Regions from separate parts of the Staphylococcus epidermidis genome, predicted to be linked through region 2. Evidence: predicted binding sites of a transcription regulator. Region 2 holds the regulator's gene; the other holds the start of a gene.
What was found. Region 2 encodes CtsR, which represses protease genes until heat stress. Its sites were predicted from a motif close to ATGGTCAATAAAGGTCAAACA; they were not measured.
Positions count from the first base shown of each region.

Region 1 (16,781 bases), 370 kb from region 2:
TTAAATGCCTCACCTATTGAGTTAGTCCCCGTAGCACAAGCTGTTACTGTAGAACCATTGGGCCCTTTGGCACCTAAATCAATAGAAACTTGACCAGTAGCCATATCAGGAATTAACATTGGAACGAAAAATGGACTTACTCGACGTGGTCCTCTTTCTACAAGTGTTGTATGTGCAACTTCGAAAGTTTCCATACCACCGATACCAGAACCAATCCATACACCAATACGGTCGGCATTTTTTTCATTAATATTTAATTGTGCATCTTTAACCGCTTCTCTTGCAGCAACCACCGCGTATTGTGTAAACCGATCCATACGGCGAGCTTCTTTTCTATCAATGTGGTCTTCTATATTAAAATCTTTCAATTCACCAGCAAGATGTACATTATAATCATCAGTATCTATTCTTGTGATTTTATCTATACCGTTAACACCTTTTAGTGCATTGTCCCATGTTGTTTTAGCATCGTTACCAATTGGAGATAAGGCTCCGATACCCGTTATAACAACTCTATTATTTTTATTCATACGTTATCCTCCTATTTTCCCCATTTAATAACGATTGCGCCCCAAGTTAGACCTCCACCGAAGCCAACTAAGACTAAAGTATCGTCATCTTTGATTTTTCCATTTTGCAATTCTTGATTAATACTTAATGGTATTGAGGCAGCCGAAGTATTACCATATTTATTTACTGAGACACTCATTTTTTCTCTTTCTATTCCTAATCTCTCTCTCGCAGATTCCATAATTCTAATATTAGCCTGATGTGGAACAAATAAGTCTATGTCTTCAGACGATAAACCAGCTTTCTCAACTACACGCGTAGATGCATCACCCATAATTCTCACAGCAAATTTAAATACTTCTCTACCATTCATTTTGAGTTTGCCAGTTTCTCTATCTAAGTACAAGTATTTACCACCACTACCGTCTGAACCCATTTCATAGCTAATGATACCACGACCTTCAGCAACTTCTCCCATGACAACAGCTCCAGCACCGTCTCCAAATAATACAGCAGTAGAACGGTCAGTCATATCGGTAATCTTAGATAATTTATCAGCACCCACAACTAAAATATGTTTGTAATCACCAGATTGTATATATTGTTTAGCAGTAATCATTGAATACATAAAGCCAGAACATGCAGCAAGTTGATCCATAGTAGCAACCTTACCTGTTCCTAGTCTTTCTTGTAAGATGTTAGCCACGCTTGGGAAAGGCATATCCCCAGTAGCTGTAGCAACGATAATCATGTCTATATCTACTGGCTGAATGCCGGCATCCTCTATCGCTTTAATACTTGCATTGTATGCTAAATCAGATGTGTCTTGATCTTCGTCTGCCCAATGTCTTTCTTTAATACCAGTCATTTTAGAAATCCATTCATCTGAAGTTTCTAAAAACTGCTCAAAATAGGCATTGTCTATAATATTTTTAGGTGCATATGCACCAAAACCTTTAATACCCACATTCATGGTTGTACACCTTCTTAAAAAATTTTTAATACCAGGTATTAATTTAACATATTCATGTTTTTAAACTCAAGCAGAGAGCCTCCCAATCAATACAAAACATTTCCATTATGTATTTTAACAAACTTCACTAAATACATCTTTATAATTGCAACATACTCTAATTTCTTATTTTACTTTTAATTAAAAGTATGAGATAACCAACGTCTTAGATTTATACTATACAAATAAGATATTATCACTTAAAATAGAGTTAACGAATAAACAAGTGGAGGTTATATAATATGAGATACCTCATGACATTCATTTGGGCAGTATTGTTACTTCAAATGGTTAATTTCGTATTGAATAGCTTAAATAGTGGACCAGAACTAAATGTAATTAATCCAATTATTATTGCTGTCATCTTCACTATTGTTGTAGCTATTTTAGATCCAATTCTTAAGCCGTCTAAAGGTTCAAATCAATACGAATCTTAATTCTTTAAATAATAGTGTAGGAGGGCATGAATGCTTGTCCTCCTATAACATGTGTTGAAAAGATTGATATTAACGTATTTTTAATTCAATCATCAACTGCCTTTATATTATAAAAGAGCCCGGGACATAGTTTTATGACCCGGACTCTTTTTATTTTACAAATTAATATTTTGCTAGATTAAGACGTAGGTTTAACAACCTTAAAATCAAGTTCTTTATTGTCATTTAAATCTACTTTAATTATTGTACCTTCAGGTAGACTTTCTTTAATCATCATACGTGCAATTGGAGTTTCTATTTGTCGTTGAACAAAGCGTTTTAATGGTCTTGCACCAAATTGTGGTTCATACGCTTCTTCACCTAGCCATTTTTTCGCTTCTTCTGTCACTTCAATTGAGATATGTTGATCTAATAATCTCATATTTAATTGTGTTAAAATTTTATCTACAATCATACTCATATCATTAACTGATAATGGTTTAAATAACACGATGTCATCCATACGATTTAATATTTCAGGTTTGAAGTATGCATGTAGACTGTCCATAACTGCTTTCTCTGTATCATCACTAATTTCACCAGCATCTTTTACATTTTCAAGTAATACTTGTGAACCAATATTACTAGTCATGATGATAATGGTATTTTTAAAGTCAACACTTCTACCTTTAGAATCCGTAAGACGACCTTCATCTAGTATTTGAAGTAATACATTAAAAACATCGCTATGTGCTTTTTCAACTTCGTCTAACAAAATAACTGAGTATGGATTACGTCTAACTGCTTCAGTTAATTGACCACCTTCATCGTGACCTACATAACCTGGAGGTGCACCAATTAAACGTGATACAGCATGTTTTTCCATATATTCGCTCATATCAATTCTAATCATATGTTTTTCAGAATCGAAAAGTGATGAAGCAAGCGATTTTGCTAATTCAGTTTTACCTACTCCAGTAGGTCCTAAGAATAAGAAACTTCCGATTGGTCTATTCGGATCTTTAATTCCAGCACGTGCTCTAACTACTGCGTCTGATACTAAATCAACTGCTTTATCTTGACCTACTACACGTTTGTGTAAGATGTCACTTAAACTTAATAGCTTTTCTCTTTCTGTTTCCACAAGTTTAGATACAGGTATACCTGTCCATTGACTAACTATGTCGCCTATTTCTTCATCTGAAACGACTTCACGAATCATTCTTTCACTATCTTCGCCAGTTTCATCTTGAAAGGCTTCCTCAAATTTTTGCAATTCTTTTTCTAATTGCGGAATTGTACCATATTGTAATTCTGCTGCTTTTTCAAGATTACCTTCTGTTTGTGCATCTTCAAGAGCTTGACGACTACTATCTAGTTCAGCACGTTTTTCTTGTACTTTAGCAATTTTTTCTTTTTCTTGTTCAACACGTGATTTTAAAGAGGATTGTTTTTCTTTTTCATTAGATAATTCCTCTTGAAGCTCTTCTAAACGATGTTTACTTGCGTTATCAGATTCATTTTTCAAGGCACTTTCTTCAATTTCTAATTGCATTACTCGACGATTTACTTGGTCTAACTCTGTTGGATTTGATCCCATTTCTGTACGTATTGTCGCACACGCTTGGTCGACTAAATCTATAGCTTTATCTGGCAAAAATCTATCGGTAATATATCTATCAGATAGCTCAGCCGCTGCAACAAGTGCACGGTCTTGTATACGTACACCATGGTAGACCTCATAACGTTCTTTTAGACCACGTAAAATTGATATTGTATCCTCAACATCAGGTTCACTGACCCCAACTTTTTGGAAACGACGTTCTAATGCTGAATCTTTTTCAATATATTCACGATATTCATTTAATGTCGTAGCACCTATACAATGCAATTCACCACGCGCAAGCATTGGTTTCAACATGTTTCCTGCGTCCATAGCACCATCAGTTTTACCAGCGCCTACTAACATATGAATTTCATCAATGAATAAGATGATTCGACCTTCAGATTCTTTTACTTCTTTCAATACTGCTTTTAAACGTTCTTCAAATTCACCTCTATATTTTGCACCTGCAACTAAGGCACTTAAATCAAGCTCGAAAATCGTTTTATCGAGTAATGATTCTGGAACGTCTTTACGTACAATTCGTTGTGCTAAACCTTCAACAATTGCAGTTTTACCTACACCTGGTTCACCGATTAAAACCGGATTATTTTTTGTTTTTCGACTTAATATACGAATTGTATTACGTATTTCTTCATCTCTACCGATGACAGGGTCCATTTTACCTTGACGTACTTCTTCTACAAGATCACGACCATATTTTTCTAAAGCTTCATAGTTTACTTCTGGATTTTGAGATGTCACATGATTTCCCCCTCTAACTTTAGTTATAATTTCTTTTATCACTTCTACTTTATTGCCGACCCATTTTTGAGTAGTTTCATCAGTATCTATGGCTGCACGTAATATATGCTCCATAGAAATAAACTCATCTTCATAGGACTTCATATATTTCTCGGCTTTGTCTAATAATTCATTTGTTTTAGCACTAATATACTGTCCATACTGAACATTGTCACCTTGTACAGTTGGATAATGACTTAATTGATTATCGTATGCTTTTATTAATTGATCAACATCAATATTTGCTCGTTCTAATATACTTTTAAATAAACTATCATTTTCATTCATTGCAGCTTTTAACAATGCTTCAACTTCAATGTTTTGTAATTCATATTCTTTACTGTACGCGACTGCTTTTTGTAAGGCACCTTGTACAGCATATGTCATTTGATTAATATCCAAATTATTTCACCTCTATCATTAAGAGTAGATCAATATAGAGAAATCAAATTTGACTTTGACTTTCTTTGACCTTAACTATATTATAGACCTTCCTATCTATTTAATCAACAATAAAAGCTTATTTTTTCATTTTATTACGACATAGAAATGAAAAAAGAGAAAGAACTTAATTCCAAATGAATAGAGTTCTTCCTCAATGATTAATTTATTATTTCTTCTTTATATTTTTTAATATCTCATCTGTCAATGCCTCTACGCCATCATTTTCAAGATGGATTCCGTCTGGAGCAAAATACTCTGTATGCCCTTTTGAGCGACTATACCAATCAATTAGGGTTACATTCTTTTTATTTTTAGCTGCTTTTGCCATCAACTCATTAACATGACTTTCATATGATCTTGGCACTCTTGTATTCACAAGATACACTTGTGCTTTGCCAAATTTGTCAATTAAATTATCTAATTGTTCTTTTGTAAAATCACCATTTGTACCTAACTCAAGTATGATTTGGTCTGATGGTTTATTATAATGTCTATATTGATTTTTAACGAGGCTCTCGGCCTGATAGAGTTGACGACCGACTTTGCCATCGATTTTAGCTTTGGGTACTTTCGTTTTAAATTGTTCCCCTATATCTACCATAACTGAATCACCAATTAATAATGGCTTAATTTGTGTATATACATCATTGTCTTTCTTATTCTCTTTGGTTTTACCATCGCTAGTTAACGAAATATTATCAATCGGTATCATATGAATAAGATATTGATCAGCCTCGTTTGTATTAAATGTTTGTGCTTTATTTGAAATTGTATCTTTTCCGAATTTATCGAAAGCTCCAACTAGTATAAAAATAAAAGGTAACAACATAATTAACGTTACAATTGTTCTAATAAACTGAGGTTTGTAAGTTTTTTTAAATGTAAAAGCCTTTAGACCTTCCTTTCTTAATGGCGTTTCAACATATCTAAATGATAATTCGGCTAATAATACAGTAATTACGATATCCATAATATAAACATAAGTTGGTAATTGACCATCAATAAAATAACTATGAATAAAGCTAATTACAGGAAAATGCCATAAGTATAAACTGTATGAACGCTTTCCAATGTAGACAAATAAAGGATTTCCTAATAACTTAGCTAAAATTGTCGTTGGATGAACAACACTTGCAATAATTAGCAAAGTCATTGTTGAAATAAGATAAAATCCACCGTTATAAATCCAATCACTTTCATCACTAACAGTAAAGAATAATAGAATTAAAAATGTAAGTCCTATGATACCCGCACTATTAATCACAGTTTTTAATCCTTTAGGTGGATTGGGATTTAATTTAAAAGGTGGCCAGATAAATGCTAGAAGTACACCTAAAAGCAGTGTCTGCAATCTTGTATCAGTTCCAAAATATACTCTAGAATGGTTCAAGTGAGGTTGAGAAATAACAACCATCATTAATAATGAAACCAGGGATATGATCCAAAACATCAGTATGACATTTTTCTTTTTCTTAACTATTGCCATAAATAATAAGAGTACTGCTGGGAAAAAAAGGTAAAACTGCTCTTCAATGGCTAGTGACCATAGGTGCTTTAAAGGCATAAAAGAAAATTGCTCGAAATAATTGACATCTTTAGCAATATACCACCAATTAGATACGTAAAATATTGCTGCTATCATATCATGTTTAACTCTTACAATATGCTCGGGGTGCAATAATAAAGTTGCAATTCCAACTACTACTATTAATGCAAATACCGCTGGTAATAACCTTTTAATACGACGAATCCAAAAATTTTTAAGATTTATTGTTCCAGTATCTTCATACTCTTTAAGTAATAAGCTCGTAATCAAATAACCTGAAATAACAAAAAAAGTATCTACGCCTAAAAAACCACCTGTTAACCATTGTTTATTCAAGTGATAAATAATAATACCAATGACTGCAATTGCTCGCAAACCATCTAATCCAGGCATATATCGTATTTTTTTAGCAGAGCGATATTCATTATTTAATTTTTTTCTCATTGTTACATTCTTCCCTATTAATAATAAATTTCGTTAGACAAGTAACTTTTTTACTAATCAATTTCATAAGACGAACGCTATTGCTTCTAATCAACTTATTCAAACAAATTTTATCTCATTTAAATTAACAAGGTCATTCTCTTATGTTATAGCTATCCCTATCATATAGCGCACGTTTCCATTGAATTAATTATCATACTTCGTAAGATATACCTCATTAAAAGGTTATAAGTCTTAAGTATTGTAATACATTTGTAATATTAATTCAATTTTATTATAGGCCCAATTTATAAAAATATTAAATGAACATACGATAATTCTTATTGAATTTTCTTTAATAATTAAAAAGGATAGCTACATCATTATTCCAAACAATGAGTAGCTATCCTTTATATTATCCGATGCCTAAAGCTATTTTGGCATATCGTGACATCATATCTTTATTCCAAGGTGGACTCCATACAATCATCACTTCTGTATCAGAAATTTCAGGAATCTCAGCCAAAACACTCTTAACTTGTTCAATAATTTGTGGTCCTAATGGACATCCCATCGAAGTCAATGTCATTTCAACTGTACATAAACCTTCATCATCAACATCAACTTTATATACTAAACCTAAATTAACGATATCTATCCCTAACTCAGGATCTATTACCATTTCAAGAGCGCCTAAGATACTATCTTTTAGTGCTTCTTCCATCAGTATCACCTCTTTAAAATTTTCTTTACACCAATATATCAAATATCCGACAAAACGCCAATAAAATGCTATGATACTGTTACATGATAATTAACAACACAAGGAGTAATATATGCAACCTTATTTAATTTGTCTAGATCTAGATGGTACATTATTAAATGACAATAAAGAAATCTCACCTTACACTAAACAAGTATTAACCGAATTACAACAATGTGGACACTACGTTATGATTGCTACTGGAAGACCTTATCGCGCAAGCCAGATGTATTATCATGAACTAAATATGAGCACACCTGTTGTTAACTTTAATGGAGCATTTGTACATCATCCAAAAGCAAACGATTTCAAAGTGATACATGAAGTACTTGATGTAGAAATTTCTAAAAATATTATTACAGCACTTCAACAATCTCATATTACAAATATCATTGCTGAAGTAAAAGACTACGTCTTTATAAATAGTTATGATCCAAGACTTTTCGAAGGTTTTTCAATGGGAAATCCTAAAATTCAAACGGGTAATTTACTTGAAAATCTTAATGAAGCACCTACGTCATTACTTGTTGAAGCAGAAGAAGAAAATATTCCTGAAATTAAAGATATGTTAACACATTTTTATGCAGAAAATATTGAACATCGTCGTTGGGGCGCACCGTTTCCAGTAATAGAAATTGTGAAACGTGGGATTAACAAAGCACGTGGAATCAAGCATGTTCAAAACTATTTAAACATCGCCGACGATCATATCATTGCGTTTGGTGATGAGGACAATGATATAGAAATGATAAAGTTTGCGACCCATGGCATTGCAATGGCCAATGGCTTGAAAGATTTAAAAGAAATAGCAAATGAGACTACGTTTAGTAATAATGAAGACGGAATAGGTCGTTATTTAAATGACTTTTTTAATTTGAAAATGCGTTATTATTAAGTTGAATAAACAATCCAAGTGATGATTAAAAAGGCATACGTGTTTCAATATCATACATATATAAAGGAGAGACAGCTATGAATAAAATTATAATAGTCGGTGCAGTTGCTGGTGGTGCGACTTGTGCAAGTCAAATTCGAAGATTAGATAAAGAGAGTGAAATCATTGTTTTTGAAAAAGATAGAGACATGAGCTTTGCTAATTGTGCATTACCTTATTATATTGGCAACGTTATCGAGGACCGTCGTAAAGTTTTAGCATACACGCCCAATCAATTTTATGACAAAAAGCAAATCACTGTAAAAACATACCATGAAGTTATACAAATCAATGATGAGAGACAAAAAGTTACTGTCTTAAATCATCAAACTAATCAAACTTTTGAAGAAAGCTACGATACATTGATTTTAAGTCCTGGCGCATCTGCAAATCGATTAAACACTCATAGTGATATCTCATTTACTGTGCGAAATCTCGAAGATACTGAAACAATTGATACCTTTATTACGAATACCAAAGCACAACGTGCACTTGTTGTTGGCGCGGGTTACATCTCTTTAGAAGTCCTTGAAAATTTACATCATAGAGGTTTGGATGTCACATGGATTCATCGCTCTACAAATATTAATAAACTGATGGATCAAGATATGAATCAACCCATCATCGACGAAATAGAAAAAAGAAATATCACTTATAGATTTAACGAAGAAATTAGTCACGTCAATGGACATGAAGTTACATTCACATCTGGTAAAGTTGAAAACTTTGATCTTATTATCGAAGGTGTAGGTACTCATCCAAATTCACAATTTATTAAATCATCTAACGTCATACTGAATGATAAAGGATATATCCCAGTAAATCATAATTTCCAAACAAATATACCAAATATTTATGCATTAGGTGATGTTATTACTTCACATTATCGTCATGTGAATTTACCGGCACAGGTTCCACTTGCTTGGGGAGCACACCGTGGTGCAAGTATTATAGCTGAACAACTTTCTGGAAATTCGTCTATTCACTTTAAAGGTTATCTAGGAAATAATATAGTGAAATTTTTTGACTATACATTAGCAAGTGTTGGCATCAAACCAAATGAACTTAAAAATTTCGATTATGATATGGTTGAAGTTAAGCAAGGAGCTCATGCAGGATATTACCCAGGAAATTCACCACTACATTTACGTGTTTATTTTGAAAAAGACTCGAGAAAACTTATACGCGCAGCAGCAGTTGGTAAACAAGGTGCCGATAAAAGAATAGACGTATTATCAATGGCAATGATGAATAATGCTACTGTGGATGATTTAACAGAATTTGAAGTAGCATATGCACCTCCTTATAGTCATCCAAAAGATTTAATTAATTTAATTGGGTATAAAGCGCAATAACATTCCACACAAATCATAATTTATGAATAGAATGGGAGAAATAGCAAGAGTGACTATTTAGGAAAATGAACTTATAATTTTCATATAAAAAGACCAAAATGAATTTTTTGAATTCATTTTGGTCTTTTTTTTAGGAATAATATGATGTTCATACTTCAATAAATATAAATCGTACGTTATTGTATCCAAGCATGTTTAACTTATTCCAAATATTTTAGAAATTGGGCCCCAAGGTAAAATAACACCAATAGCCATTGTAATTATGATTAAAATAATAGTAATCCAAAAGAATTTATGGCTAGTCTGTTGTTTTTTTCTTTTAGCAATAGAAATTTCCATAAATGCGATAACAGCTAAACCACATAACATTTTTAAAGTAAGTAGCATATGATTTCCACCTTCACCATTAGAGGCAGCCATAAACTCTTCGATTAATTCCCAAAAACCAGAAATTAATGTTAATAGCATGAATAATCTTAATGCCATATGCAAAGGCTTATAATAAGGTGATGCACCTTGCGTTTGTGAATAATTTAAATAAGTTGCGATAAATAAAATAATTGCTAATACCCAACTTAAAATATGGACATGTAACATGTTTGTCCCCCCATCTTTTTATTTCTAAATCATCATAACATATTTCTAAATATTTGATGATTCCATTACTTCAATTTTTATCAATAATTAAAATAATAAATATTTTGATAAGTATACAAAAAAGTCTAGAATAAAAATAATATCCCAGACTTTTTTAACGAATAGTCATTCGATGACTGAACTAAAAATGTATTAATATCAAGTTTTTGAACAGAAATTTTAAAATAAGCAAATTAAATTCCAACGCTCAACACATAGAATTACACTAAAATTTCTACAGACAAAGCAAGTTAGGGATTAGGGAGTAACATATTTACTCCACTCCCCTTTAACTTTTTAAAGAATTGTATAACTCTTAATTTTTAGATATATATGTTGTTAAAGTGCCAATATTATCTATAGTTACTTTGACTTCATCACCTGGTTGTAAAAATTGTGGTGGTTGTAAACCAGCACCCACACCAGCGGGTGTACCAGTTGCAATGATATCGCCTGGATGTAAAGCTACATATTTTGAAATCTTTTCGATGAGTTCATCTATTTTTAAAATCATCTCACCAGTGTTGCCATCTTGTCGAATTTCGTTATTCACTTTTGTTACGATATTTACATTCTCTGGCGCAGGTAATTCGTCTTTGGTTACTATATAAGGGCCCATTGGGCATGCCCCAGTTAAACTTTTTGATAAGAATGCTTGATCATGTGAACTTTGCGCAGTACGATCTGTAATATCATTGATAATTGTGTACCCATAAATATAATCTAAAGCTAATCCTCTAGGAATCTTTTCGCCTGATTTTCCAATTACAATTCCAAGTTCGCCTTCATAGTCCAATTGTTCTGTAATATCTTTATGATTAGGAATTGTTGCTTCATCACCAGTTAAAGATGAAGCCGCTTTAGTAAATACGTATAAACTATCAACTTCATGATTTAATTCACTAGCATGATCTTCATAATTTCTACCAAATGCAATCACATTATTAGGAGGTGTCACTGGTGGTAGAAAATCAATATCAGTGAATAAAAGTTTAAATTCCTCATCTCTTCCACTTTCTTCTGCTGCGACAACTGCTTTTCGAACTTGCTCTTGAAAGTCTAAAGTTTGATTTTGCTGTAAACCTGCAATTAAAGTTTTAGGATTAAAGTCTTTGTCCCCAAACTCAGCAAAAACCATTGGTAAATCCCAAACAGCATCTTCACGTTTTACTTTAACACCATATGAAGTTCTGTCATTATGTTTGAATGATAGAAATTTCATTCATAATCAACTCCTCATCTATATCTTATTACATATTATAACTATATCTAAGTTCAAATAACAAATATAAAAGTAAGAAAATTAAGAAAGTTTATTTGTAAGCTTAATAACAGACATATATACAGTGAAACCGTGTTTTCTTGGTTAGGATGAAAACACGGCTTATTGTTTCCCACTTTATCAAAGTAACTTTGAATTTTAATCATCTATTTCTAATGTACCAAATTTGAAAAAATATAAGTAACCCTTTACAGGTCGTTTAAGTATGGTTTCTAAAGTATTTCGATAATACGTCATTTGTATCTGATATTTTTCTTTGAGCTGATTCCCTATTTCTTCATCACTCATACCTTTTCTTCTATTAAAAGCATCTGTTTTGTAATCAACAAAGTAAAATTGTCCGTCACTTTCATATATTAAATCAATCATACCTTGAATAATGGATACATCTTCATCTTCACTTGTAAGTCCATCAACTTTAATTTGATTTACCACAAGAGGTAATTCAGTATAAACATTGTCAGCTTGAGCTATTTCCATATAGAGAGGGCCATCAATGAAATGCATAATCTCATCTATTCTAATATCCTCTTTTGCATCTTCATCAATAAGTTGTTTGTCAATCAATCCATCGATATATTGGAGTAATTCGTCTTTTGTTAAACGTTGTTCTCTAAAAGGTAAGTGTTGCATGACTGTATGCATTAAAGTCCCTATTTCATTTGCTTTTCTTTTTTTTGTTTGGGTAAGAAACTTGGGTCTTTCATATGATGCAACACCAATACGATATTGACGTACTCTATCATAATTTGTATTACTTTCTTCAGTTTCTAATTGGCGTTTTAACTCTGATACCGACTGTTTAGATGGTTTCATCGTGTTAACTTTAAAAGGATAGTCATAAGAAAGCTGTTGATGAATTTTAATTTTCACATCTTCATTACCAGTATTTATGGCCTTTAATTCTTCGATTGTTCTTATTTCATTATCATTGACCACTTCTTCAGTTGAAACATCCTCGTAATGATCAATCACTATTGATACGCGTGGCTTCACTTCAGAATTTAATTGATCAATATCTCTTTCAAATCTTTGATCATTTGGCAATGAAGGCGATTGATGCTTAGCCAAAATACCATAAATTAGAACAAATGGATTTGTGGCAGTAAGGCGTTCATTAACTGCTATATGTGTGTCTGAAACAGCTAATTTTTCATATTTAATTAACGATTTTTCATCTTTGACTCTTCCAACTAAAATAAGTTGCTCTTTTGCTCGTGTCAACGCAACATAGATTAAACGCATCTCTTCTGATATAAGTTCTTTTTCATTTATTGCTCTATATGCCACAGAGGCAAGCGAAGGAAAAGCCATATCTTTATTTACATCAAAATAATCCATACCTAAACCATATTGTTGATTTAGAATAACTGGTGCATTCAGGTCACCTTTGTTGAATTTTTTAGATAATCCTGAGTAAATTACAAATGGAAATTCTAATCCTTTACTACTGTGAATCGTCATCATTCTAACCACATTATCGTTAGGACCTACGACATTTTCTTCACCAAAATCTTTTTTACGATCAATAAGCTCATCAATAAAACGAATAAATTGGAATAAACCTCTGAAACTTGAATTTTCAAATTCAACAGCTTTATTAAATAGCCCATACAGATTCGCTCTTCTACCTTTACCTCCAATAAGACCGCTAAAGTACTGAATTACAAAATGATCATTATAAAATTTATCAATTAATTGGTAAACCGGTTGACTTTGACTATAATTTTGATATTTTTGTATATCCTGAATAAAACGATTTAACTTGTCAACCAATCTAGAATCAGCTTTTTCATCAATCATATAATTTTTTATAGATTGATAAAAGTAATCATCATGAGGGCTTACAACTCTTATTTTAGCTAATTCTTCTTCAGTAAATTGATATATTACAGAACGCATCAAACCCACTAAATAAATGTCTTGAAGTGGATTATCTATTGTTCTTAAAAATGAAAGAACAAGACGTACTTCAGTTTGCTCAAAATATCCTTCCTTACTATTTACGTGAAAAGGGATATCATTATTTTTAAAAGCTTGTTGAAGATTACGAGCTTGACCAAAACTTCGCTCTAAAATTACGATATCTTTATATGTTGCTTTTCTGTATTGACCTGTTTTCATATCGTATACGTTTTGATGATTAATAATATCTTTAACTTGCTCAACAATGTAATTCGCTTCTTGTTCACTTCCAGTTAAGTCACTATTTTCTGAACTTGCCTCAATAAGTGCCCGTAATTGAACAGGATGTGAAACTTCGTCATATGGTGCACCAAAATACAATTGCGCTGCATCATCATATGAAATTTCTCCTACTTGTTCATCCATCATATGTTTGAACAAATAATTGGTTGTAGATAACACTTCCTGTCTCGAACGAAAGTTTTGCGATAAGTCAATGCGTAAGCCACTTTCAGTTCCACTACTAGAAAAGCGATTATATTTTTCAATAAATAAACTGGGATCAGCTTGTCTAAATTTATAAATAGACTGCTTCACATCCCCAACCATGAACAAATTACCATCGTGTTCTTCACCAGTTTTAATACAAGATAATATTTTTTCTTGCACTCTATTAGTATCTTGATACTCATCAACTAGGATTTCTTTAAAATGTTCACGATACGTTTCAGCGATACGCGAAGGCGAGCCATCTTCGTTAGTAAGAATGCGTAATGCAAAATGTTCATAATCTGAGAAATCCAAAATATTACGACTTCGTTTTTGAACACCAAATGATTGAATCACGTCTTGAACTATTTGAGCTAAATAAGCCACTCGATGTGCGAGTTGTTGCATATCTCTTTGCAAATCTTCTGCATTTCTAGAAAAATAATCATTTTTTACTTTCATAACTAAAGATTTATATTTATCATAATGTTGTTTTGCTTCATTTAAAGCATCTTCCATGCCTTCATTTGCTTCTTTTATCTTGCTATTTATTGCCGGAAAACGACTCATAAATTCATGTTGTGTGATAACATCTGTATTTAATACTTTACCTTCAATGGCTTTAGTAATAAACATGCGTTCGGTTTCAATAACTTCAAGCTGCTTATCAACACTTTCCATCATTGAGAATAAGTCATAACTTTTTTGTAATTCCTCATATCCTGCTTTCATAAAAATCATTGCTAAATCATTGATAAGCTGCATTAATTCTCGCTGTTTATTTTCTTCTTTGTATGGTTGCGCTAATTGATTGAGCCATTCAAATGGTTGAGGATTAGCAATACTGAAAAAATATAACTGCTTAATAATACTTCTAAATTGATCATCATTCCTATCTGATGATAGTTGTTCGGTTAATTCTATAAAGTGAGGATCTAATTTATCATAGTGTTGTTCTAAAACATCATCAATAGTTTGTTCTAATAATAATATATTTTCCGCTTCACTACTTGTTCTAAAATGAGGATCGATATCTAATACGTCATAATGCTGCTGAATCAATTTCAAACAGAAACTGTGTAAAGTAGAAATCTGTGCTTGATGAATTTTGATTCGCTGATTCTTTAAATGTTCATTGTTAGGATCCTTAAAAGATGCTTCTTGTATACGTTTATCAACTCGATGCTTCATCTCACGTGCGCTTAAATTCGTAAATGTTACAACTAGTAACCGATCTACATCTACCTCATCTCTTAGTATACGTTGTATAATACGCTCAACTAGAACGGCTGTTTTTCCGGAACCTGCTGCAGCAGCAACAAGTATGTCCTGTCCTTTCGCATAAATACTTTGCCATTGTGCATCTGTCCAAATCACATCTTGAGGTTTAGTTGGAATCATGTCTTTCACCACCTTCATTTCTTAATTGTTGAATTAAATCTAATGGTTTTATCGATTCATCTACTGTTCTATAACGCTTACTATCTATTAATCCGTCTACATGACAAACTGATTTATAATTACAAAATTGACAAGGTAATACTTGTTTGTACTTCAAGGGTGCCACTTCCGTATGTCCATCCATAATGTGGGTGGCTGTCTCGATAAAATTCTTCTTATTATGTTCTATTAATTGATAAATGATGTTTTCATCAGCTACTTTACTACTACGCTGATTTATAGCGCCTTTAGCTGTTAATGCTATTGGAACAATATCCGAATTATACTTTGGTTCAAGTCTAATATCTAAAGCGTCTAACACTTCTTGGTCACGATTAAGCAAACCACTCATTTTAAAGTTTTTGATATAGTCTTTTTGAAATTGGTCTTCATCTATATCTGCCCAACTTTTAAATTTAATGCGCGGTTCATGGACATGGAAATAAAGTAGACCCCCTGGTTTCACAATATCTGTAAGACCTAAACGTTCCTTGTTTTGTAATACAATATCCATGTAGGTCATCATTTGCATTTGCAAACCATAATAAACTTTTGTTAAATCGAGTGTTGCACTACTTTCTGAAGATTTATAATCAATGATATTGACATAACTATGATCACCTTTTGTATATGTATCAATACGATCGATTTGACCTCTTATATTAATCGGAATTCCCTGATTGGTAATCAGTGGTTGTGCAACAAGTTCACCTTTGTTTTTAGGTGATTTTCTAAATCCTGTTTCAAATCGTTGAGGTACAAATTTAGAGTACTCCCCTTGATATTTAAGTGCCTTTAAAGTTGTTTCAACGATTGATCCAATCTTTTTAGATAAATATTTATAATACGCAGACGAATTTAACAAATTAAACTGTACTTTAGGTAAAATAAGCTCTAATGCTTCTTTAGTAAGTGATTGAATATTCTTTGTATCTAAATTCTTGAAGTCACCATAAATTCGATCGGAAATATATTTTAAAACTGAATGGAAAATATCTCCTAAGTCAAAATTTTGTAATTCATATTTAGTGCGTTCATTTAATCTTAAACCGTGCGAGGCATAATGTTTAAAAGGACATTGTTGATAACCTTCAAAACGAGACACACTAGCGTTGATAGTTTTACCATAAAGTTGTTGTGATAAGGTTTCATTTAATTGGACAGTCTCGTTATCATATGTCAATGACGTCGTAAGATAATCTAAACCTTGATTTAATTG
Region 1 covers NZ_AP019721.1:1,862,787-1,879,567, forward strand. Annotated here, with positions in the region: gene fabF (beta-ketoacyl-ACP synthase II) at 1-530, opposite strand, end outside; gene FNL83_RS09080 (beta-ketoacyl-ACP synthase III) at 542-1,483, opposite strand; gene FNL83_RS09085 (YjzD family protein) at 1,765-1,959, shown strand; gene clpB (ATP-dependent chaperone ClpB) at 2,138-4,747, opposite strand; gene FNL83_RS09095 (acyltransferase family protein) at 4,956-6,779, opposite strand; gene FNL83_RS09100 (metal-sulfur cluster assembly factor) at 7,174-7,482, opposite strand; gene FNL83_RS09105 (Cof-type HAD-IIB family hydrolase) at 7,595-8,416, shown strand; gene FNL83_RS09110 (CoA-disulfide reductase) at 8,494-9,810, shown strand; gene FNL83_RS09115 (YisL family protein) at 10,006-10,407, opposite strand; gene FNL83_RS09120 (fumarylacetoacetate hydrolase family protein) at 10,763-11,668, opposite strand; gene addA (helicase-exonuclease AddAB subunit AddA) at 11,867-15,523, opposite strand; gene addB (helicase-exonuclease AddAB subunit AddB) at 15,510-16,781, opposite strand, start outside.
Region 1: clpB (ATP-dependent chaperone ClpB) is a predicted target of CtsR. The motif match lies at 4,800-4,820, and genes of this name have one in related genera.

Region 2 (16,781 bases):
AATTACTGTTGTGTATCGTAACAATAATTAAAGCATTTTAAAGTTTCTTAAAATCTAGTATTTATATAACGAGTGAATGAATTAATGCATTAACATGATCTTCTAATTCTTCTTTTTTTATCCCCCCAAATCCTAAAATAAATTTTGGATAAACTTTAGAATAATTTTCGTAATGATAAGGTTTTAATTTTAAATTATTTTTTTTCGCATTTTTTAAACATTGTTTCATTGACAATCCATTATTAACAGTTATTGTAAAATGCATTCCAGTTAGTGCGCCTTCAATCTTTATTTGAGTATTGTAGGGCTTTAATCGTTTTAAAATATAATCAAGTTTATCTCTATATATCTTTCGCATTTTATTCAAATGTCTTTCAAATTTCCCACTTATCATGAATTGAGCAACCATGTGTTGAACATGCACAGGCACTGTATTTCCCTCTTTATATTTTTGATTATTATATTTGTGCATTAAATTTTGTGGCAAAACAATATATGCAATCCTACAGCTTGGATATAAAGATTTTGAGAAAGTACTAATATAAATGACTTTTCCTTTTGTGTCTAAACTTTGTAATGCAGGTATGGGTTTGCCAAAATATCTAAATTCTGAATCATAATCATCTTCGATAATATATCTTTGCTTAGCTTGATGGGACCAATTGATTAATTGTGTTCTTTTTTTTAAATTGGTGACATAACCAGTTGGAAATTGATGAGATGGTGTTATATACAAAATATTGTTATTTGTATTTAAAATAGGGTCGATTTGTATTCCATTTTGTTCAACTGGGACTTGAATATAACTTATACCTTTTTTATCAAGCGTATGTTTAATAGGTGGATAACTTGGCTGTTCAATAATAAATTCTTCTTTTTTTAGTAAATTGGTTATCATATCGAGTAACTGGCTTGTTGATGATCCAACAATAATTTGATTTGGGTGACAAGTGACGCCACGACTATTAAATAAGTAATGTGAAATTTGTTGCCTTAAAATATATTCCCCTTGACGCTCGCCTCGTTGTAATAGTGATAGCTGATGGTCTTCAAAAACGTCTTTCGCATATTTTCTAAAAATGTGCATAGGAAAACTTTCAGAATCAATTTCAGCTAAATTAAAAGCATATTTATATTGTCGTTGCTTCTTTTCTAAGTTATCAGTGTTTAATTGATTTGTTTGTCGATGTATCACTGGCAACGATTCTATATCGGAAACGAAGTAGCCAGATCTAGGTTTCGAATAAATGAAACCCTCATCTACAAGTAATTGATATGCATGTTCTATTGTAGTGTGGCTAACAGATAAATAGTTACTTAACTGTCGTTTAGATGGAAATCTATCATTTGATTGATATTGACCTTCGATAATTTGATTTTTTAACTTTTCATATAACGATAAATAAAGTGGTTGATTTACTTTCAATTAACTGACCCCTATCTTTATGTACAAATTGAACCTTTTTAAATATCAGTTTATCTCGTAAAATATATTTAATCAATAAGAAAAGGGGTAAGTAGTATGTCTAAAATAGTAGGATCAGATCGAGTTAAAAGAGGAATGGCTGAAATGCAAAAAGGCGGTGTCATTATGGACGTCGTTAATGCAGAACAAGCTAAAATTGCTGAAGAAGCCGGAGCTGTTGCCGTAATGGCATTAGAGCGTGTACCATCAGATATTCGTGCTGCTGGCGGTGTTGCACGTATGGCGAATCCTAAAATAGTTGAAGAAGTTATGAATGCCGTATCAATTCCGGTTATGGCTAAAGCCAGAATTGGTCATATTACAGAAGCTAGAGTTTTAGAATCGATGGGTGTTGACTATATAGATGAGTCTGAAGTATTAACGCCTGCAGACGAAGAATATCATTTAAGAAAAGATCAATTTACAGTTCCTTTTGTGTGTGGCTGTCGTAACTTAGGTGAAGCAGCACGACGCATTGGTGAAGGTGCGGCGATGTTGCGTACGAAAGGTGAACCTGGTACTGGTAATATTGTTGAAGCTGTCCGTCATATGAGACGTGTTAATTCTGAAGTTAGCCGCTTAACAGTTATGAATGATGATGAAATTATGACATTTGCAAAAGATTTGGGTGCACCTTATGAAGTATTAAAACAAATTAAAGATAATGGACGTCTTCCTGTAGTTAATTTTGCAGCTGGTGGTGTTGCTACGCCTCAGGATGCAGCACTAATGATGGAATTAGGTGCAGATGGTGTATTTGTTGGTTCAGGTATATTTAAATCTGAAGATCCTGAAAAATTTGCTAAAGCTATCGTTCAAGCTACAACACATTATCAAGATTATGAGTTAATCGGAAAATTGGCTAGTGAGCTAGGTACGGCTATGAAAGGTCTAGATATTAATCAAATTTCACTAGAAGAAAGAATGCAAGAGCGTGGTTGGTAATGATTAAAATTGGTGTTTTAGCCTTACAAGGTGCTGTACGTGAACATATACGTCATATTGAATTAAGTGGTTATGAAGGCATTGCTATAAAAAGAGTAGAGCAACTAGATGAAATTGATGGTCTAATATTACCTGGTGGAGAGTCTACAACATTACGTCGTTTAATGGATTTATATGGATTTAAAGAAAAGTTACAACAATTAGATTTGCCAATGTTTGGAACATGTGCTGGATTAATTGTTCTTGCAAAAAATGTTGAAAATGAGTCTGGTTATTTAAATAAATTAGATATAACTGTTGAGCGTAATTCATTCGGTAGACAAGTCGATAGCTTTGAATCTGAACTTGATATTAAAGGGATAGCAAATGATATTGAGGGAGTATTTATTAGAGCACCTCATATTGCTAAAGTGGATAACGGAGTGGAAATACTTAGTAAAGTTGGAGGTAAAATAGTAGCCGTCAAACAAGGACAATACCTCGGTGTTTCTTTCCATCCAGAACTAACTGATGATTATCGTATCACTAAGTATTTTATTGAACACATGATTAAACATTAATCATTTTGTAATATTTGATTTACAAATTAGTTTCTATTAATTTTAACAATTTATTTTGAAGGAAGTTTAATAAATTGTAGTTTATTTTACTCTATGTGTGAGATAACGATTGATTGTTCTAATTATTTGTCAAAATTCTAATATTTAAATCATTTAAAACATACTAAGATTAGCTATGAAGAAATCTATGACGATAGATTTTTTCATAGCTATTTTTTATAGTTATAGAGAGAAGTAGACTGTCCAGACTCTTGGATTTTAAATCCGTATAAAAAACAAGTCAGCTTTACTCTCGCCTTTTGAAATTCGTTTGTAGTATGTTGGGTTCTTGAAACCGTGTATAGGAAAATGAAATGAGAAAGGTTGAGTAAAGTTTTTAGCTTCTCAATTATTCAAAGGAGGTTTTTTTATCGATTACTTAGGTGTTGATATTAGTAAAAGAAGTAGTGTAGTTGCACATTATAAAAATGAAAAATTCCAAAAAGAGTTTTTCATCCAAAATAATAAAAATGGTTACAACTATTTACTCAAGTATTTGAATGACTTAGACCACCCACAACTCATTTTTGAATCTACAGGTATCTATTCAAGAAGTATGGAACGATTTTGTTGTGTAAATCAAATTAACTATATTCAAATGAATCCGTTAGAAGCCAAATTTAAAACGAGCGCTCTAAGATCATGGAAAACTGATCAGGCAGATGCTCATAAGCTTGCTTGTTTAGGACCGACGCTTAAACAAACAGACAACTTACCTATACATGAGTTAATATTCTTTGAATTAAGAGAACACGTCCGTTTTCATCTAGAAATCGAGAATGAACAAAATCGACTTAAATTTCAGATCCTTGAATTATTCCATCAAACATTCCCTGGTTTAGAAAGATTATTCAGTAGTCGATATTCAATCATTGCACTCAACATCGCAGAAATCTTTACTCATCCAGACATGGTTCTTGATATCGACAAGGAGGTACTGATTACACATATATTCAATTCTACAGATAAAGGAATGTCAATGGATAAAGCTACAAAATATGCACTTCAATTAAGAGTGATTGCTCAAGAAAGCTATCCTAATGTCGATAGACATTCCTTTCTAGTCGAAAAATTACGCTTACTTATTCAACAATTAAAACAATCTATTCATCATCTCAAACAATTAGATGATGCCATGATTCAATTAGCACAACAACTCGATTATTTTGAAAATATTCATTCGATACCTGGTATTGGTAAGCTAAGCACAGCTATGATTATTGGGGAGATTGGTGATATTAAGCGATTTAAATCAAATAAACAACTCAATGCTTTTGTTGGCATTGATATCAAACGATATCAATCAGGTCATACACACTGTAGAGATACCATCAACAAGCGTGGTAATAAAAAAGCGAGAAAACTTTTATTTTGGGTGATTATGAATATAATAAGAGGGCAGCATCATTATGACAATCATGTCGTCGATTATTACTACAAACTAAGAAAGCAGCCTAATGAGAAACCTCATAAGACTGCCATCATTGCTTGTATAAATCGATTATTAAAAACAATTCATTATCTTGTAATGAATCATAAATTGTACGATTATCAAATGTCACCACATTAGCCAAACGTACAATCAAATGTAGTTTAACACCTTATTCAAAAAAATTAAAATGAACGGTTTAGTTAAGTAATGCTTATTTTAATTATAAGTACTTGACTAATCGTAGGAAAGAGGCTGGGACAAACACAGGCTTTTTCAATACATTGGCAGATTGAGTGTCATTGAAGAAGCTCGAAATTTAGAAAAATGTATTTTTGATGAGTGAACATTTACGATTTGAATTAAAATAAAAGCAAGAGAAACAAAAACGTTACTCTTGCTTAAATCTACGTATGTTAGATAAAGAATCCTGCAATAGCCGCTGATATAAACGAAACAAGTGTTGCACCAAATAATAATTTTATTCCGAAACGAGCAACAACGTCACCTTTTTCATCATTCAATGATTTAATAGCTCCTGAAATAATACCAATTGAACTAAAGTTTGCGAATGATACTAAGAAGACAGAGGTAATTCCTTTAGCATGTTCCGATAATCCAGTCGCTTTACCTAAATCTTGCATTGCTACAAATTCATTAGATAGTAATTTTGTAGCCATTACTGAACCAGATTGAACTGCATCTTGCCACGGTATTCCAGTTAAGAAAGCGAAAGGTGCAAAAATAAATCCAATAAGCGTTTGGAAGTTCCATTGAATAGCACCGCCAGACATAAAGCTTAAGATTCCACTCACCATTCCATTTAATAAAGCAATAATTGCAATATAACCTATCAGCATAGCGCCTACAATAACTGCTACTTTAAATCCATCTAGTATATACTCCCCAAGCATTTCAAAGAAAGATTGTTTTTTTGTTTCGTTCTCAGCAATTAATAATTTGTCGTCTTCCTCATTGACTTTATAAGGATTAATGATAGATGCAATGATAAAACCACCAAATAAGTTAAGCACTACTGCAGTCACAACATATTTTGGTTCAATAAGTGTAAAATAAGCGCCTATAATTGATGCTGATACCGTTGACATCGCTGAAGCAGTTAATGTATATAAGCGTTGTTTAGGTATGTAAGGTAATTGTTTTTTTAATGAGATAAAGACTTCAGATTGTCCTAGAATTGCTGCCGCGACCGCATTGTAAGATTCTAAACGGCCCATTCCATTAATTTTTGAAATTAAAAATCCCAATAAGTTAATAATTAGTGGAAGTATTCGTGTATATTGTAATATACCTATCAATGCTGAAATAAAAACAATAGGTAACAAAACGCTAAAGAAGAATGGTGGTTGTTTAGGATCAATAAATTTAAAGCCACCAAATACAAAATTGACACCGACCGCTGCTTTAGCTAATAAATAATTAAAACCATCTGAAATACTCCCAATAACTGAAATTCCCAAATTAGTTTTAAGTAATATAAATGCAAATATTAGTTGAATTACTAATAGCAATCCAACATATCGCCAGCGAATATTTTTTCTGTCTGAACTAAATAAAACTGCGAGTGCTAAAAAGAAAATGATTCCTAATATCCCAATCACAATATGCATATTTCTTCATTCCTTTAAATTTTTTCTATTTTCTATCATACAACAAAATGAACACGCTAACATCATTAATTTGAAATTTTAAAATCAAATTGGTTGAAAAAGGTCAAAGATGGTCATATAATATAGTCAAAGAAGGTCAAAAAAGAGGTGATATCTATGCACAATATGTCCGACATCATAGAACAATACATTAAGCGGTTATTTGAAGAAGCAGATGAAGATGTTGTAGAAATACAACGCGCTCATATTGCTCAACGTTTCGATTGTGTTCCTTCTCAACTTAACTATGTTATTAAGACACGTTTTACTAATGAACATGGTTATGAAATAGAAAGTAAACGTGGTGGCGGTGGTTACATTCGAATCACTAAAATTGAAAATAAAGATGCAACAGGTTATATTAATCACTTACTACAATTAATAGGTCCATCTATTTCTCAACAACAAGGGTATTATGTCATAGATGGTTTGTTAGATAAAGGTTTGATCAATGAAAGAGAAGCTAAAATGATACAGACCATTATTGATAGAGAAACTTTAAAAATGGATGTTGTTGCACGCGATATTATAAGAGCTAATATCTTAAAACGATTACTACCAGTTATTAATTATTACTAGGTTAGGTGAGGTGTTTAAAATTGCTTTGTGAAAATTGCCATTTTAATGAAGCGGAAGTTAAACTTACTGTTAAAGGTATAGATAGTACGCATGAAAAATGGGTATGTTCAGTATGTGCCCAAGGAGAAAATCCCTGGTTACATTCTAATGATGATAATACGTATCATACACACCAAGACGATATAGAAGAAGCATTTGTAGTGAAACAGATACTTCAACACCTCGCTGCAAAACATGGTATTAATTTTCATGAGATGGCATTTAAAGAAGAAAAAAAATGTCCAACGTGTCAGATGACACTTAAGGATATTGCACATGTTGGTAAGTTTGGGTGTGCTGATTGTTATGCTACGTTTAAAGAAGACATCATTGATATAGTTCAACGTGTTCAAGGTGGTCAATTTGAGCATGTAGGAAAAACACCACAATCATCTTATAAGAAACTTGCAATAAAAAAGCAAATTGAAGAAAAATCAAAATATCTAAATAAATTGATAGATGATCAAGAGTTTGAAGAGGCAGCGATTGTTCGTGATGAAATTAAAGCTTTAAAAAGTGAAAGCGAGGTGTCTCATGATGAGTAATATCCATACTAATATTAGTGAGTGGATGAAGATGTCTGAGGAGACACCTGTTATTATTTCTTCCAGAATTCGATTAGCTAGAAATCTTGAAAACCATGTCCACCCACTTATGTTCCCTTCAGAGCAAGAAGGATATCGAGTGATAAATGAAGTTCAAGATGCGCTTCCCAACTTAACTTTAAATCGATTAGATACGATGGATCAACAAAGTAAAATGAAATTGGTTGCGAAACATCTTGTGAGTCCTGAACTAGTGAAACAACCTGCTTCAGCAGTAATGTTAAATGATGATGAATCGGTAAGTGTTATGATAAACGAAGAAGATCATATACGAATACAGGCTCTAGGAACTGATTTATCGCTAAAGGATTTATATCAACGCGCTTCTAAAATTGATGATGAATTAGATAAAGCGTTAGACATTAGTTATGATGAGCATTTAGGATATTTAACTACCTGTCCTACTAATATTGGTACAGGAATGCGTGCAAGTGTGATGCTACATTTACCTGGACTCTCCATTATGAAAAGAATGAACAGAATTGCACAAACAATTAATCGTTTTGGATTTACAATTCGAGGTATATACGGAGAAGGGTCACAAGTATATGGTCACATTTATCAGGTTTCAAACCAACTTACACTAGGGAAAACAGAAGAAGACATTATCGATAACTTAACTGAAGTTGTAAATCAAATTATAAATGAAGAAAAGCAAATAAGAGAAAGACTTGATAAACACAATCCTGTAGAGACACTGGATAGAGTTTATCGATCATTAGGTGTACTACAAAACAGTAGAATTATTTCTATGGAAGAAGCCTCATATCGTTTGAGCGAAGTGAAACTAGGTATTGATTTGAATTATATTTTGCTTGAAAATTTTAAATTTAATGAATTAATGGTAGCAATACAGTCACCATTTTTAATAGATGACGATGATAATAGAACAGTAAATGAAAAAAGAGCTGATTTATTAAGAGAACATATAAAATAGGAGGTATTTATACATGTTATTTGGTAGATTGACTGAGCGTGCACAACGTGTGTTGGCACATGCACAAGAGGAAGCAATTCGTTTGAACCATTCTAATATTGGAACAGAACATCTTTTGCTTGGTTTAATGAAAGAGCCAGAAGGTATAGCTGCAAAGGTATTAGAAAGTTTTAATATTACTGAAGATAAAGTCATCGAAGAAGTTGAAAAACTTATCGGTCACGGTCAAGAGCAAATGGGCACACTACATTATACACCGAGAGCAAAAAAAGTAATTGAACTGTCTATGGATGAAGCTCGAAAGCTACATCATAACTTTGTAGGAACAGAGCATATACTATTAGGTTTAATTAGAGAAAATGAAGGTGTTGCAGCACGTGTATTTGCAAACCTAGATTTAAATATTACTAAAGCACGTGCCCAAGTTGTAAAAGCTTTAGGAAGTCCAGAAATGAGTAATAAAAATGCGCAAGCTAATAAGTCTAATAACACGCCTACTTTAGATGGATTAGCTAGAGATTTAACTGTTATTGCTAAAGATGGAACGTTAGATCCAGTCGTAGGACGAGATAAAGAAATTACTCGTGTAATTGAAGTTTTAAGTCGTCGTACTAAAAATAATCCTGTGCTAATTGGTGAACCCGGTGTTGGTAAAACAGCAATTGCTGAAGGACTTGCGCAAGCAATTGTTAAAAATGAAGTACCAGAAACTTTAAAAGACAAACGTGTAATGTCATTAGATATGGGTACAGTCGTAGCTGGCACTAAATATCGTGGTGAATTTGAAGAAAGATTGAAAAAAGTTATGGAGGAAATTCATCAAGCTGGTAATGTTATTCTATTTATCGATGAACTTCATACTTTAGTTGGCGCTGGTGGCGCAGAAGGAGCAATTGATGCATCTAATATTTTAAAACCCGCTTTAGCTCGTGGAGAATTGCAATGTATAGGTGCCACAACATTAGATGAATATCGTAAAAATATAGAAAAAGACGCTGCATTAGAACGTCGTTTCCAACCAATTCAAGTGGATGAACCTACAGTTGAAGACACGATTGAAATCTTAAAAGGATTACGTGACCGTTATGAGGCTCATCACAGAATTAATATCTCAGATGAAGCTTTAGAAGCGGCTGCTAAATTGAGTGATCGTTATGTTTCAGATCGTTTCTTGCCAGATAAAGCCATTGACTTAATTGATGAGGCAAGTTCAAAAGTTAGACTTAAAAGTCATACAACGCCAAGTAATTTAAAAGAGATTGAACAAGAAATTGATAAAGTAAAAAATGAAAAAGATGCTGCAGTTCATGCTCAAGAATTTGAAAATGCCGCTAATTTAAGAGATAAGCAATCTAAACTTGAAAAGCAATATGAAGATGCTAAAAATGAATGGAAAAATGCACAAGGTGGTTTAGATACTGCCTTATCTGAAGAAAATATCGCTGAAGTAATAGCTGGTTGGACAGGTATTCCTTTAACTAAAATTAATGAAACTGAATCAGATCGTTTATTGAATCTTGAAGATACACTTCATAAACGTGTCATTGGACAAAACGATGCTGTCAATTCAATTAGTAAAGCTGTTCGAAGAGCTCGTGCTGGTCTTAAAGATCCAAAACGTCCAATCGGTAGTTTTATTTTCTTAGGACCTACAGGTGTGGGTAAAACTGAATTAGCTCGTGCTTTAGCTGAATCTATGTTTGGTGAAGACGATGCAATGATTCGCGTAGATATGAGTGAATTTATGGAGAAACATGCTGTCAGTCGATTAGTTGGTGCACCTCCAGGATATGTAGGACATGATGACGGCGGTCAATTGACTGAAAAAGTTAGACGTAAACCATACTCTGTGATTTTATTTGATGAAATTGAGAAAGCACATCCTGACGTTTTTAATATTCTTCTACAAGTTTTAGATGATGGTCATTTAACAGATACTAAAGGTCGTACTGTGGACTTCCGTAATACTGTGATTATTATGACTTCTAATGTGGGAGCTCAAGAATTACAGGACCAACGCTTTGCTGGTTTTGGAGGTGCTTCAGAAGGTAGTGACTACGAAACTGTCAGAAAAACAATGATGAAAGAATTAAAAAATTCATTCCGACCAGAATTCTTAAACCGTGTTGATGACATTATTGTCTTCCACAAACTTACAAAAGATGAATTAAAAGAAATTGTTACAATGATGGTAAATAAACTTACACACCGTCTTTCAGAGCAAAATATTAATATTGTTGTTACTGATAAAGCGAAAGAAAAAATTGCAGAAGAAGGATATGATCCTGAATATGGTGCTAGACCACTCATTAGAGCAATTCAAAAAACGGTTGAAGATAATTTAAGCGAATTGATTTTAGATGGAAATAAAATTGAAGGTAAAGAAGTAACAATTGATCATGATGGTAAAGAATTTAAGTATGATATTCATGAAATTACAGCCAAAAAAGAAACAACAGAATCATAATTAAATTATTATAACTTTAATTTCGCATATTGAGTTACTACAATTATAACGTTAAATATTAAATTAAAAAAAGTGAGATAGAAAGCGTAAGTAATTCCCTGTCTCACTTGGCAATGAGGACTAGAGTTGAAAATTGAGATTAGCCCAAGTACAACTCGGTTGTCAATTGCCAATAAATAAAATGCCTGGGACAATCATTGTCTCAGGCATTTTCTATACTAAGATAACCACTTAAATATATAATAATAAACAATGAATGAGGTAAATCAATTTAAAATTTTACTTATATTTTTGCTGAATCATCATTAGTATAATTGCCAGAATGTTTAAACAGATAAGCATATGATGAATGTTATAGGTTCATTATAGAAATATTATGAAAGGGTTATAGACTTATAAGTGTTATCAACATCATTATTTAATTTTAATTTGTCAGATTCAACTTGTCAGTTTAAAATAGATTTGTTCATATTAAATCGGAGGTGTCTCAATGGCCAAGAAAAAAGTAATATTCGAATGTATGGCATGTGGCTATCAATCTCCTAAGTGGATGGGCAAGTGCCCTAACTGTGGTGCGTGGAATCAAATGGAAGAAATAGTAGAAAAGGTTGCTCATCCTAAACATGGTGTAAAAACAAAAGAAACAGCAGGTAAGGTACAAAAGTTAAATAGCGTTAAGCATGAAGCTACCCCTAGATTACTTACAGAATCAAAGGAATTTAACCGTGTTTTAGGTGGAGGTATTGTAAGTGGTTCGTTAGTACTAATAGGTGGAGACCCAGGTATTGGTAAGTCAACTTTATTGCTACAAATTTGTGCTGCGCTGTCACAAAATAAGAATGTTTTATATATTACTGGTGAGGAATCTATTAATCAAACTAAGTTGCGCGCTGATCGTTTGGAAGAAGATTCTAGTCATCTTAATGTTTTAGCCGAAACTGATTTAGAAGTGATACATCAAACTGTAAAAGAAGAGAGACCTGACTTACTTGTTGTTGATTCGATTCAAACAATCTATCATCCGGAAATTAGTTCCGCACCTGGATCGGTATCACAAGTAAGAGAGAGTACGCAAAGTTTAATGAACATTGCTAAACAAATGAATATTGCCACATTTATTGTGGGACACGTAACAAAAGAAGGACAAATCGCCGGACCAAGATTATTGGAACATATGGTTGATACAGTTCTTTATTTTGAAGGAGATGAGCATCACGCATATCGTATCCTTAGAGCAGTAAAAAATAGATTTGGTTCTACAAATGAGATGGGGATTTTCGAAATGAAGCAAAGTGGATTAAAAGGTGTACTTAATCCTTCTGAAATGTTTTTAGAAGAACGTTCTACAAATGTTCCGGGCTCTACAATCGTCCCCACTATGGAAGGAACAAGACCACTACTCATTGAAGTCCAAGCGCTTGTTACACCAACAACATTTAATAATCCTAGACGAATGGCTACAGGTATAGATCATAATCGATTAAGTTTACTTATGGCGGTTCTAGAAAAAAAGGAAAACTATTTACTCCAACAACAAGATGCCTATATTAAAGTAGCAGGTGGCGTCAAATTAACAGAACCTGCTGTTGATTTAAGCATTATTGTTGCGACAGCTTCAAGTTTTAAAGATCAAGCTGTTGATGGATTAGATTGTTTTGTGGGTGAAGTTGGATTAACAGGTGAAGTACGCAGAGTATCACGCATAGAGCAACGTGTTCAAGAAGCGGCCAAACTAGGGTTTAAAAGAGCTATTATTCCACAGACAAATATTGGAGGTTGGACATTCCCAGAAGGCATCCAAGTCGTTGGTGTTTCATCAGTACATGAAGCTTTGAAATATGCATTACATTCAAAACTGCGATAAGCCGTATTGTTAAGCCATACTAGGATATAACATCAATGGAAGGAGGCTATAAATTGAATATAACAAAAGCAATTGTTGTAGCAATCTATATCATTGTTGGTGCAGCTCTTGGTGTTATAATTATACCCGAAGTTGTTACAGATCTTGGCATTCATCACCATGCGGTTATCACTAATTATTATGTAGATGGTTTCATAGGCATAATTATATTTTTTATAATATTTGGATTGTTCATTAATAAAGTAACATATGCTTTTAAACAATTTGAACAATTAATCATGAGACGCAGTGCGGTAGAAATATTATTTGCTACAATTGGTTTAATTATTGGTTTATTTATTTCAGTGATGGTTTCTTTTATCTTAGAAATGATAGGTAATTCCATATTAAATCACTTTGTACCTATGATAATCACTATTATTTTATGTTATTTAGGGTTTCAATTTGGTCTGAAAAAAAGAGATGAAATGCTTATGTTTTTACCAGAGAATATGGCACGTTCCATGTCTAATAATATACGAAGAGCGACACCTAAGATTGTAGATACAAGTGCCATTATCGATGGAAGGATATTAGATATTATACGTTGCGGATTCATCGATGGTGATATATTGATACCACAAGGCGTTATAAATGAATTACAGGTTATAGCGGATGCTAAAGATAGCGTGAAACGTGAAAAAGGTCAAAGAGGATTAGATATTTTAAATCAACTTTATGATTTAGATTATCCTACACGCGTTATACATCCAACTCAATCCCATAGTGATATAGATACATTATTAATTAAATTAGCACAACAGTATCATGCACATGTGATTACGACTGATTTTAATTTAAATAAAGTATGTCACGTTCAAGGAATTACAGCACTCAACGTTAATGATTTATCGGAAGCAATCAAACCTAATGTACATCAAGGCGACCAGTTAAGTATTTTATTAACGAAGATAGGTAAAGAGCCAGGACAAGGCGTAGGATATTTAGATGATGGTACAATGGTGGTTGTTGATAACGCGAAGAGTTACATTGGTCAACAAGTTAATTTAGAGGTCGTAAGTTTGTTACAAACATCATCAGGAAGAATTGTTTTTGCGAAATTTGTTGACTGAAATTTTATAGATTATCTTTGTTAGAATAAGGGTTTCATGTGAAACGTACCGTACGAATTTAGGTACTATATTTAAGTGAAATATTTCAAATTGATTTTATTTAACAAGGTTATGCATATTAAACATGTGACTTATCAAAGAGGCCTTTAAGTGCTACAATATTATTGAAATATTAGGTGGATTAGAATATTCAATATTTAATCAAGTTATTCATCAAGGTATACTTTAGCGTATCCTTATCGTTTGAATAACTTTTTTAAAATTAAACCACTTACAATAAACTACCGCATTTATTTGCATATTTTGTTAGTGGTCATAGTTATCATTTTATTGATGTATAATTTGCAAAGTATTTTAATTAATATTTGGCTATTTATTATCCACACAATTAATAGTAGGAGTGAAAATAATGAGTGAACGTATCAGAGTAAGATATGCGCCAAGTCCAACAGGATATTTGCATATTGGTAATGCAAGAACAGCATTATTCAATTATTTATTTGCTAAACATTATAATGGTGATTTTGTTGTTCGCATCGAAGATACAGATAGTAAACGTAATTTAGAAGATGGTGAATCTTCACAATTCGATAATCTAAAATGGTTAGGTTTGGATTGGGATGAATCCGTCGATAAAGATAAAGGTTTTGGACCTTATCGTCAATCTGAACGTGCAGAAATCTATAATCCACTAATTCAACAGCTATTAGAGGAAGACAAAGCATATAAATGTTATATGACTGAAGAAGAGTTAGAAGCAGAGCGCGAAGCTCAAATTGCCCGTGGAGAGATGCCAAGATATGGTGGACAACATGCGCACTTAACAGAAGAACAGCGTCAACAGTACGAAGCGGAAGGGCGTAAACCATCAATTCGTTTTCGTGTGCCTAAAGATCAAACATATACTTTCAATGACATGGTTAAAGGGGAAATTTCCTTTGAATCTGACAATATCGGAGACTGGGTAATTGTAAAAAAAGATGGTGTTCCGACTTATAATTTTGCAGTTGCCGTAGATGATCATTATATGCAAATATCAGATGTTATACGTGGTGATGACCATGTTTCAAATACACCTAAGCAGTTAATGATATATGAAGCATTTGGATGGGAAGCACCTCGTTTTGGTCATATGTCACTCATTGTTAATGAAGAGCGTAAAAAATTAAGCAAGCGAGATGGTCAAATCCTACAATTTATCGAGCAATATCGTGACTTAGGATATCTTCCAGAAGCATTATTTAACTTTATTACATTATTAGGTTGGTCACCTGAAGGTGAAGAGGAAATCTTTTCTAAAGAAGAATTTATAAAGATTTTTGATGAAAAACGCTTGTCTAAGTCTCCAGCTATGTTCGATAGACAAAAACTTGCTTGGGTTAACAATCAGTATATGAAAACAAAAGATACAGAAACAGTATTTGAACTTGCATTACCTCATTTAATCAAGGCTAATCTTATACCTGAAAACCCATCAGAAAAGGATAGAGAATGGGGACGTAAATTAATAGCGTTGTATCAAAAAGAAATGAGTTACGCTGGTGAAATTGTTCCATTATCAGAAATGTTCTTCCATGAAATGCCGGAACTTGGAAAAGATGAACAAGAGGTATTACAAGGAGAACAAGTGCCAGAACTAATGAACCATTTATATGGTAAATTAGAATCTTTAGAATCGTTTGAGGCAACTGAAATTAAGAAAATGATTAAAGAAGTTCAAAAAGAAACTGGTATTAAAGGTAAACAATTATTTATGCCTATTCGTGTTGCTGTTACTGGACAAATGCATGGTCCTGAATTACCGAACACAATTGAAGTATTAGGCAAAGATAAAGTATTGTCACGCTTAAAAAAACTTGTTTAAATAAATATTAAGTCATAAAGTGTTTACGACTTGAAATTTTACAAGTGACAACATATGATTATAAATATAAAGTGATTCAAAGGATTAGTAGTTAAATGTTTATGTGTCAGAGAGTGTGCGGTAGCTGTGAGCACATCATAAATATTAATGAATGCACCTTTGTTAATAAAAATAAATAATTGAGATGAGAATAGTAATAAATCAAATATGAGTATTGCTATTAAATGAAGAGTGGAACCGTGCGAGAGCGCCTCTAGCAACAAATGTTAGAGGTGCTCTTTTCATATTTTTAAACTTATGATACCAATGATATTCCGCATAGTGATTTAAACGTGTTGAAATAAATTTGATTAGACTAAGGGGGAGACGTTCGTGTTAAAAAGAATGAGAGACGATATAAAGATGGTGTTTGAACAGGATCCTGCAGCGCGCTCGACTTTAGAAGTAATAACTACTTACGCTGGATTACATGCAGTTTGGAGTCACTTAATTGCCCATAAATTATATAAAAATAGACGCTATGTAGCAGCCAGAATGATTTCTCAACTATCACGTTTTTTCACCGGAATTGAAATACATCCAGGTGCAAAAATCGGTAAGCGTTTATTTATCGACCATGGCATGGGTGTAGTTATTGGAGAAACATGTACAATTGGTGATAATGTTACTATTTATCAAGGAGTTACTTTAGGTGGTACAGGCAAAGAAAAAGGAAAACGCCATCCTGATATCGGTGATAATGTTTTGATAGCAGCTGGATCTAAGATATTAGGTAATATAAAAATTGAATCAAATGTGAATATTGGAGCTAATTCTGTAGTATTACAGTCTGTTCCTAGTTATACAACTGTAGTAGGTATACCAGGTCACATTGTTAAACAAGAAGGTAGACGTATTGGTAAAACATTTGATCACCGTAACTTACCTGATCCACTTTACGAACAAATTAAACACTTAGAAAGACAGCTTGAAAAAGCTAAGAATGGAGAGATTCAAGATGATTACATTATATAATACCTTAACACGTCGGAAAGAGACGTTTGAGCCCATTGAACCAGGTAAGGTCAAAATGTATGTATGTGGGCCAACAGTTTACAATTATATTCATATTGGAAATGCACGACCAGCTATTAATTATGATGTAGTCAGAAGATATTTCGAATATAAGGGATATGAAGTTATTTATGTTTCTAATTTCACAGACGT
Region 2 covers NZ_AP019721.1:2,232,744-2,249,524, reverse strand. Annotated here, with positions in the region: gene pdxR (MocR-like pyridoxine biosynthesis transcription factor PdxR) at 62-1,426, opposite strand; gene pdxS (pyridoxal 5'-phosphate synthase lyase subunit PdxS) at 1,523-2,410, shown strand; gene pdxT (pyridoxal 5'-phosphate synthase glutaminase subunit PdxT) at 2,413-2,970, shown strand; gene FNL83_RS11030 (IS110-like element ISSep2 family transposase) at 3,380-4,579, shown strand; gene FNL83_RS11025 (NupC/NupG family nucleoside CNT transporter) at 4,855-6,069, opposite strand; gene FNL83_RS11020 (CtsR family transcriptional regulator) at 6,226-6,687, shown strand; gene FNL83_RS11015 (UvrB/UvrC motif-containing protein) at 6,708-7,271, shown strand; gene FNL83_RS11010 (protein arginine kinase) at 7,261-8,268, shown strand; gene FNL83_RS11005 (ATP-dependent Clp protease ATP-binding subunit) at 8,282-10,735, shown strand; gene radA (DNA repair protein RadA) at 11,226-12,599, shown strand; gene FNL83_RS10995 (PIN/TRAM domain-containing protein) at 12,653-13,711, shown strand; gene gltX (glutamate--tRNA ligase) at 14,121-15,575, shown strand; gene cysE (serine O-acetyltransferase) at 15,960-16,589, shown strand; gene cysS (cysteine--tRNA ligase) at 16,573-16,781, shown strand, end outside.